Regions from separate parts of the Bacillus sp. SIMBA_154 genome, predicted to be linked through region 3. Evidence: riboswitches for the same ligand, from Rfam matches in the RefSeq annotation. Region 3 holds a riboswitch; each other region holds the start of a gene.
What was found. A riboswitch is a leader RNA that binds a small molecule or an ion and turns the genes downstream of it on or off. The one in region 3 is predicted to bind S-adenosylmethionine.

Region 1: linked by a shared signal. The riboswitch ahead of R0K30_RS19260 (sugar ABC transporter substrate-binding protein) and the one ahead of R0K30_RS06020 (methionine biosynthesis PLP-dependent protein) in region 3 are both predicted to bind S-adenosylmethionine.
Region 2: linked by a shared signal. The riboswitch ahead of mtnK (S-methyl-5-thioribose kinase) and the one ahead of R0K30_RS06020 (methionine biosynthesis PLP-dependent protein) in region 3 are both predicted to bind S-adenosylmethionine.

Annotation. Positions count from the first base shown of each region.
Region 1 covers NZ_JAWJBV010000021.1:38,622-41,767, reverse strand. Annotated here, with positions in the region: gene R0K30_RS19265 (sugar ABC transporter ATP-binding protein) at 1-634, opposite strand, end outside; gene R0K30_RS19260 (sugar ABC transporter substrate-binding protein) at 707-1,825, opposite strand; SAM riboswitch class I at 1,995-2,105, opposite strand; gene R0K30_RS19255 (right-handed parallel beta-helix repeat-containing protein) at 2,224-3,146, opposite strand, start outside.
Region 2 covers NZ_JAWJBV010000002.1:398,051-401,196, forward strand. Annotated here, with positions in the region: gene R0K30_RS05460 (pyridoxal phosphate-dependent aminotransferase) at 1-782, opposite strand, end outside; SAM riboswitch class I at 946-1,103, shown strand; gene mtnK (S-methyl-5-thioribose kinase) at 1,184-2,377, shown strand; gene mtnA (S-methyl-5-thioribose-1-phosphate isomerase) at 2,384-3,146, shown strand, end outside.
Region 3 covers NZ_JAWJBV010000002.1:500,408-503,553, reverse strand. Annotated here, with positions in the region: gene R0K30_RS06030 (YjcG family protein) at 1-298, opposite strand, end outside; gene R0K30_RS06025 (alpha/beta hydrolase) at 351-1,091, opposite strand; SAM riboswitch class I at 1,312-1,433, shown strand; gene R0K30_RS06020 (methionine biosynthesis PLP-dependent protein) at 1,511-2,629, shown strand; gene metC (cystathionine beta-lyase) at 2,626-3,146, shown strand, end outside.

The DNA of each region.
Region 1 (3,146 bases), on a different contig from region 3:
GCTCATCACAGATGTTGAAAATTTCGGGCATGCGATGGGAGATAAAAACGATGCCCGTTCCATTCTTTTTCAGCTGATCAATCATTGAGAATAACTTGCTTGTTTCCGCATGACTAAGCGGAGCGGTTGGTTCATCTAAAATTAAAATGCTGCATTTGATCGAAACGGCCTTGGCAATGAGCACCATCTGTTTTTCTGCAAGTGTCAGATCACTCACAAGACGTTTTGTGGAGATGTCGATGTCCATCTCTTTTAATAGTTGAGCCGCCTTGCGATGAAGCTCTTTCCAGCGGACAAATGATTTTTTCTCAATCTCATGCATCATCATGTTCTCACCAACACTTAAATAGGGAACAAGAGCCGTATCCACTTCTTGATGGACCGTCTGCACACCGTATGAGGCCGCTTCCTTTGGTGTTTGAATCGATGCAGCCTTGCCATTGATGTGGATGGTTCCTTCAAAATGCGAATGAACGCCAGAAAGAACTTTCATTAACGTTGACTTCCCAGCACCATTCGCTCCAATCAGCGCATGGACCGTGCCTTTTTTTAATGTGAAATTCACTTGATCCAGCGCTTTAACCCCAGGGAATTCAATCGAAATGTTCTCCATACAAACAAGCGGCGAAGTCATAGGTGTCCTCCTTGTCTATTGATCGTCATTTGAAAAACGAAACACCCTCTATGGAAAGAGAGTGTACGTTGTTTATTTTGCATAATGTTTCTTCAAGGTCTTCATCCAATCTTCTTCAAAAGCAGTAGATGAACCGAACCCCTTTACTTCTTCCGCAAGATTGACCATATTGATGGCCTTGCCTGCTTGTTGAAGCTGCTTTTGTGAAATGAGAGAGGCCTCAAGGTCGTAGGAAGATGGTGTTTTCTCTCCAGCTATTTTCTTCGCAAGAATCCTCACGTCAACTGCACCAATGAGCTTCGGATCAACCGCTGCTGTGTACTTCCATGGGCTGTCTTTCGCTGTCATTTCCTGAAGATCGGCGTTTGACACATCAATACCGTAAATCTTCACTTCTGTTCTTCCTGCTTCCTTTAAGGCTCTTGCCGCACCAATAGCAAATGCGTCCCACGTGGCAAAAATAGCGTCAAGCTTGCCCTTTGGATACTTATTCAGCATGGCAGCCACTGCATTTTGTGTTTGAACAGACGTATCAGAGGAAGCAATGCCAAAACGGTCAAGCTCCTTGAGCCCTGCATGCTGTTTGAGTGTTTCTTGGTACACCTTGTTTCGTCTCACCATTGGCGGGAACCCATCTACCCAGAGGTACGCAATATTTGCTTTTCCTTTAAAATCAGACACGAGAGCGTCTAATGATTTTTTTGCTAATTGTTCGTCATCTTGTGACGTCACTGTGACCCCTTTGATGTTCTTCAGCTTAGGATTCGAATCAAACGCCACAACGGGAATGCCTTTCGCTGTGATCTTTTTCACATCAGCGACTGTCGCCTCGTCGTCCCCATGAGAGATGATAAAGCCATCATAGTTTTCTTCTAGCGCCTGAGAGATCGCATCATGGAACTTCGCTGTATCCCCGTTTGCTGTGTACACGTCCACCGTAAAGCCTAGCGCTTCACCTTCTGCCTTTGTTCCAGCTAGAAACTGAGCCGTATGATCGTCTCCGCCGATTTTGCGGATGACTTTAATTTTTGCTCCCTGTCCCTTTGCAAAGCGCTTCGGTACATTGTCAAAGGAAACTTTTTCGTTCGCATTCGCCTTTGAGCCTGAGCTTGATCCTGCTCCACAGCCTGCTAATAGGACGGTTAGGATCGTCAATAATACAAGAGATGATGTCCAATATTTACGTTTCATTGCTGTTCCTCCTCCAGTTATTTTATTTATCACATCAGAAAACTAGGTAAAAAAGTAAGAAAACGCCAGTAAACCAATGGATTGCTTCTAAAATAGAGACAAAAAAGCCTCTCTTGAAGAAGAGAGGCTTGATCACCGTTGCATGAAACATGTATCGGGAAGTCTTCCTCTCTTATCTGTCAAAGCTGTAACAGCTTTGCAGGAATTAGCACCAATTTCTAAAAATAGAAACGGTTGCTGGGCGTCATAGGGCCAGTCCCTCTGCCTCTCTTGATAAGAGATCCGTTATGAAATTTGTTTTAGTTGAAATGTCTTCTTTACTTTAATGCGATGTCCCATCAATGTCAATGACTTTTTTGAATATTTCTAAAATGATATGTGCATGGTCATTGATTTGATTAACTGCCGACGATTTTCTTGGCAGGTGAAGATTTCTTCAGACGGAAATCATATTTTTTCTCATTCACATAATGTGGATTGAGGTGTACTGATCCTTTATCTTGACCGCTTTTGGAGCGATACGTTTTGTAGCCTTCCATCCATTTTCCGCGCCATACCCACTGTGATGCTTTCGCACCTTTGCGGTCATCATAGACGTTCTTCTGAAATGTATTCTTTTGGTTCACTTGATAAAGGTTCACGACTAAGTAATGCGATCTACTAGCTGTCATGATATTATTCGTGATCCGATTGTTCACTGCTTGATATTGCATGAGCAATTGACCGCCTTCTAGGCCGGCTGTGTCATTTTTGTACAAAATATTATGTGAGATGGTCGTGTTTGTTGTTCCGCCCCGCTTCTTGTCATAGCCGCCAATTGAAATGCCTGTATAACGGTTTAGATACACTTGATTGTGCTCGATGCGAATGCGATCCGCCACTTTCCCTTTATGTTCACTTGTGACTTCAATCCCAAGGTCATTGTGATGTGTGATGTTATGATCGATCACAATGTCTTTCCCGCCATCCACATAAATTCCGCCAGCGGAGATGTCCTTGCCGTAAGCTGGATTCCCATAACTCGTAATCTCATATACTTTGTTTCTAGATACGACACCATTTCTGACCTGATCATATTTTTTAGATGGGGCTACATTCTCAAAACCAATTAAATCAATGCCAATATTATCAGTGTGCCTGACCGTGTTATGTGTCACGCGAAATTTTTTGACGTTCCCGTTTAACACAAGGGCTTCACTGAAGCCAAGTTTTAATTTTTCAACGGTATTTCCTTTGATTTCAATGTCTTCAATGGCAGCAGGAGCTTTTGTCCCATAGACAGCAATACCATGCGCATTCCCATTTTTGTGTGTCGTCTGAA
Region 2 (3,146 bases), 100 kb from region 3:
GCTTCAATGACAGAGGGATTTCCTGCTGCAAAACCAACTCTCCAGCCGGCCATATTATATGTTTTGGACAATGTGTAAATTTCAATACCCGTCTCTTTCGCTCCATCTATTTGCAGGAAGCTGACCGGCTTTTCTCCATCGAATCCAATGCCGCCATATGCGAAATCATGGACAACACACAATTTGTGATCTTTCGCAAAAGTAACGGTTTCTTCAAAAAATGCACGACTTGCAGTGGCACCAGTCGGATTGTTTGGGTAATTTAAGTACATCAATTTTGCCTGTTTCTTATCAGCCTCAGGCAATAGATGGTAGTCAGGTAAAAAATCATTTTGTTCAAGAAGAGGCATGGTGACCATATGAGCTCCAGCAAGCACAGCGCCTGACCAGTAATCAGGATAACCAGGGTCTGGGACAAGCAGCGTATCACCCGGATTCAGTAAGCATTGCGGCAGCTCAACAAGTCCCGCTTTCCCGCCAAATAAAATGGCGATTTCTGTCTTCGGATCAAGCGTGACACCATATTCTCTTTCATAAAAGGCTGCGGCGGCCTTTTTTAGTTTTGCTGTTCCGCGAAAAGAGGAGTATTGATGATTTTCGGGCTTTGCTACCGCTTCCTGCATGGCTTTTACAATATGCGGAGGAGTTGGCTGATCAGGATTTCCCTGGCCTAAATTTATGATATCAGCTCCTTCCTGCACTTTTTTCTGCACTTTTTGGACAAGCGACGCAAAAAACTGTTTCGGTAAATGTTTCAACACATCTGATTGCTGGAATTCCATTTTTTTCACCTTCTATTCAAGTTACGTGACAATACACTCACTGTAATGGATTGTTTTATGAATTGTAAAGCAATTTTGAAAAAAGATTGACATGTGAAGAGCAGCTCTGATAATATCTTGAATTAAGAAATGCATGCAGACAAAACAATGACATATTGATTTCTCTTATCGAGAGTTGGGCGAGGGATTTGGCCTTTTGACCCCAACAGCAACCGACCGTTAATACCACTGTGAAGTGGGGCGCAGCAAGTAAAGCGCCAAGACAATTGTCTTATAGGGCACGGTGCTAATTCCATCAGACGTATGTGCTGAGAGATAAGAGAGGCTTAGAGCATACACGCTATCAAGCCTCTTTCTCTCAGGAGAAAGAGGCTTTTTTATATGATTTGGAGGGGAAGCAATTGGTTACACTTACGGCATCATATGAAGAATTAACAGAGAGCTCGGCAGTTGCACTGGCGATTAGACTTGGTTTGATCAAAGAAAGCAGTCATTTGACATGTACTGAAATCGGTGACGGGAATTTAAATTACGTCTTTCATATTTTTGATCACAAACGTGAAAAAGGATTGATCATCAAGCAGGCACTGCCTTATGCAAAGGTGGTTGGGGAGAGCTGGCCGCTTACATTAGACCGTGCAAGAATTGAAAGTGCTGTACTGATTAAGCAGTCAGAATATGCGCCGCACCTCGTACCAGCAGTCTATTATTCTGATACAGCTCTTGCTGTGACAGCAATGGAGGATCTATCACACTTAGAAATCGTCAGAAAAGGGCTAATTGCCGGAAAACAATATCCGCACTTATCAGATCATGTCGGTGAATTTTTAGGCAAAACACTATTTTACACATCTGACTTTGCCACAAATCCTAAAATCAAAAAACAATTCGTGAAGCAGTTTACGAACCCTGATCTTTGTGACATCACAGAAAAGCTCGTCTTCACAGACCCTTTCTTTAATAGTGAAACAAATGACTTCGAAGAGGAATTAAGAGAAGATGCCGAAGCGCTGTGGGCGGATCTTGCCGTGCAAGCAAAAGCAGCAGAGCTAAAGCGCATTTTCTTAACCTCAGCTGAAACACTGGTTCATGGAGATCTTCATACAGGAAGTATTTTTGCAAGCGAGACTGAAACAAAGATCATTGATCCAGAATTCGCTTTTTACGGTCCCTTTGGATTTGATATCGGACACTTTATTGCCAATCTGTTCTTGAATGCTTTATCTCATGAGAATGAACAGGATCAGCAGCACCTTTTTGCTCATGTTGTCAATGTATGGGCCACATTCAAAGAAGTGTTCACAAAGGCTTGGAAAGAAGACAGCATTGAAGCGTTTAGTGTATCGGACAGCTTTTTAGAAACAACCTTTGACCGTATTTTAAAAGAAGCGACAGGCTTTGCCGGCTGTGAGCTTGTTCGCCGAACAATTGGGCTTGCTCATGCGGCTGATCTGGATGCGATTCCATCATCAACTAAACGGATTCAGCAGAAAAAAGCAGCACTTACGCTCGGAAAAACATTCATTAAACAATATCATGCAGTGGAAACAGCGTCTGACCTCGTCGCATTATTCCAGCAGTCTGTAAAGGAGTGACGGGTTTTGTCTAAAGAATTTGAAGTTCCCCGTTCCGTCGAATGGGAAGAAAACCATATTAACATTTTGAATCAGCAAAAATTACCGGCCGAAACCGTATTTGAGCATTTATTTACTAAAGAAGATGTGTATGATGCGATTGTGACGTTAAAAGTGCGCGGAGCACCTGCTATTGGCATTACAGCAGCTTTTGGGCTGGCGCTGAGTGCTCAAGGAATTGATACAGAAGAAATTGATGTCTTTCAACAAGAAGTCGCTCGACTAAAAGAATATTTAAACAGTGCTCGTCCAACAGCTGTGAACCTTGCCTGGGCATTAGACCGACTGATTCAGCGCATTGAGCGTGCTGCTTCGGTGAATGCAGCCAAAACAGATCTTGTCCATGAAGCCATTCAAATTCAAATCGAAGATGAAGAAACATGCAGGCAAATTGGTCAAAATGCTCTCCAGCTCTTTAAATCAGGTGACCGTATTATGACCATTTGTAATGCAGGCTCCATCGCAACGAGCCGTTACGGAACAGCGCTTGCTCCTTTTTATTTAGCCAAAAAGAAAAATCTTGATCTTCACATTTATGCTTGTGAAACACGCCCTGTTCTTCAAGGCGCTCGACTGACGACATGGGAGCTGATGCAGGGCGGTGTGGATGTGACGCTCATCACAGATAACATGGCAGCCCATACGATGAAAGAAAAGCAAATTTCTGCTGTCATTGTTGGAGCTGATCGAATCGCTCGAAATGGAGATACAGCGAATAAGATTGGAACGT
Region 3 (3,146 bases):
ACAATTTTTCATTTAGACCCATTAAGTCCTCGTTCGGTTCTACTTTCATATAAATGACGTTGTTTACAGGAGCGAATGAACTGAATTTTTTAATACGTAAGGCAATGGGAGAAGCATTTTTTGCATACTCTCGCAAGGTTGAAACGATCTCAGCTGCTTCTAGATCCGTTAATTCAAAAGGTGTTCTTAATGTTAAATGAGGCGGTATGAGTGCATAGTTCGGATCATAACGTTTCCGATAAGAGTTCGCAATATCTTGCAATTTTTTTGATGGAAATATAACAACTCCGTATTTCATCATGTTCCCTCCTGATTAAGAAAGTATTTATTATTGTTTATTATAACAAAATTCAGTTGATTAACGAATATGGGAGCATTCTTTTTAACGAAGGGGCAATGAGTGGCTGCCAAAACGTCCATTTATGATCCCCTTCGAATGTCTCAAATAAATAATCCGCACCAGACTGTTCAAGAAGGGCCTTTAAGTCTGCGTTCGGTTTGATAAAATCAAGCACTTGGCCATCTGTTGTTTTCACAGCCGTTTCTTCCGATCCAATTTGATGGATAATGGCATAATGAGAAAGTATTGTTGACTGTTTGACGGCTTCTAAGACCGACTCATCAACGTATGGAGACTGCAAAATCAGCCCGCCAAATAAAGAAGGATAATCAATGGCTGTCATGAGTGAAATCGTAGCGCCTAGTGAATCACCAATGAACGTACGTCCTGACCCAATTTGATACGTTGGATAGTGTTCATCAATATAAGGGACAAGTTCATTTGCCAAAAAGCGTTTATACGCCTCAAACTTTGTGCCATCTGGATGATACGTATCTCGCCTTTCAGTGACATTTTCGTAAGGAACACCAATGATAATCGAGCGTTCTATTTCTTTATTTTGCATCAATTCTTCCGCCTGTCTGCCTATTTTACCTAAGCGGAAATAATCATGACCATCTTGTGCAATGATGACATGATATGTATAAAGCGGGGAGTAATTGACTGGCAAATAGATTAAAACGGTCATGTCCGTCCCAAGTTCTTTTGACTGTAAGGTTTCTTCTTGAATGATTCCTGTTTTCTTCACCATAATCCATTCCTCCAGCTAACCAAATTCATCACAAGTGAAACGTTTCCATTCATTGTAACATGAAAGACAGCGTTGTTCCTATATGCTAACATGCAATCAAATCGGCTGACATCCATTCTATTATAAAATACAGAAAATTTTAATTAATCATTACAATTCCCCTTGAAAAATGAGTTTTAATACGTTACAGTATTAAGAATTAGAACAGACAGACAACACATTCTTATCGTGAGAGGTGGAGGGACTGGCCCTTTGAAACCTCAGCAACCGGTATGCATCACGTCACGTGATGTACCAAGGTGCTAAATCCAGCAAGCAGCTTTTTTGCTTGGAAGATAAGAGGAAGCGATTAAACCCCTTCTTCTTATGAAGAAGGGGTTTTCTGTTTTGAAATCAGATTTTACTTAGGATGGTGTCAAATGACAGAACATGTGGAAACGAAATTAGCGCAAATTGGAAACCGAAGCGAAGAGGCGACTGGCACAGTCAGTCCTCCCGTTTATCTTTCAACAGCATACAGACATAGAGGCATAGGTGAATCAACAGGGTTTGATTACATTCGAACGAAAAACCCAACAAGACAGCTTGTAGAGGATGCGATTGCTTCACTCGAAGAAGGGACGGCCGGTTTTGCCTTCAGTTCGGGAATGGCAGCGATCCAAACGATCATGGCTCTATTTGAGAGCGGAGATGAACTCATTGTCTCATCAGACCTATATGGCGGAACATACCGTTTGTTTGAAAACGAATGGAAAAAATACGGCTTGCGTTTTCTTTATGATGATTTTTCAGATGAAGACTGTTTACGCTCTAAAATCACGCCAAACACAAAAGCCGTCTTTATTGAAACGCCGACAAATCCACTCATGCAGGAAGCGGATATTCAAAAAATAGCGAAGATTGCAAAAGAGCATGACGCTTTGGTCATTGTCGACAACACCTTTTACACCCCAGTCTTGCAAAAGCCGATTACGCTTGGAGCGGACATTGTCATTCATAGCGCAACCAAATATCTAGGCGGACACAACGACGTCCTTGCCGGGCTTGTGGTCACAAAAGGAGAGCAGCTATCTGAAGACATGTTCCAGCATCAAAACGCCATCGGAGCGGTCCTATCTCCATTTGACTCATGGCTTTTAATGAGAGGAATGAAAACATTGGCCCTTAGAATGCGTCAGCATGAGGCAAATGCGAAGGAGTTAGCGGATTTTTTAGAGGAGCAGCCTGAAATTCAAGATGTTCTTTACCCAGGCAAGGGAGGAATGCTGTCATTTCGTGTAGCCAAAGAGAACTGGGTCAATCCATTTTTAAAGCAGCTGAAAACGATTTGTTTTGCTGAAAGTCTTGGTGGAATCGAAAGCTTCATTACGTATCCTGCCACGCAAACGCACATGGACATTCCAGAAGAGATTCGCATAGCAAACGGTGTGTGTAACAAACTGCTCCGTTTCTCTGTTGGGATTGAGCATGTGGATGACCTGAAAGCTGATCTGAAACAGTCATTATCACAAGTGAAAGAGGAGGTACATGCCAAATGACCACACACGATTGGACACTCGAAACAAAACTTGTTCATAATGCGTTTAAAACAGACCGTTCAACAGGTGCAGTCAGTGTGCCGATTCAGCATGCGTCCACGTTTCATCAAAGCAGCTTTGATGAATTTGGCCAATATGACTATTCCAGATCAGGAACTCCTACACGTCAAGCATTAGAGGATACCATTGCAGCGTTAGAAGGAGGAACAAGAGGTCTTGCCTTTGCGTCAGGCATGGCGGCCATTTCAACCGCTTTTCTTCTTTTATCAAAGGGAGATCACGTCCTTGTCACAAGAGATGTGTACGGCGGAACATTCCGTATGATCACGCAAGTCCTTTCGAGATTTGGTATTGAGCATACCTTCGTGGACATGACGGATTTGAATGAAGTCAAACAAGGCATTCAATCGAATACGAAGGTCATTTATATGGAAACACCGTCAAACCCTACACTGGGGATTACGGATATTGAAGGCGTCGTCCAGCTTGCAAAAGAGCATGACTGTCTGACCTTCTT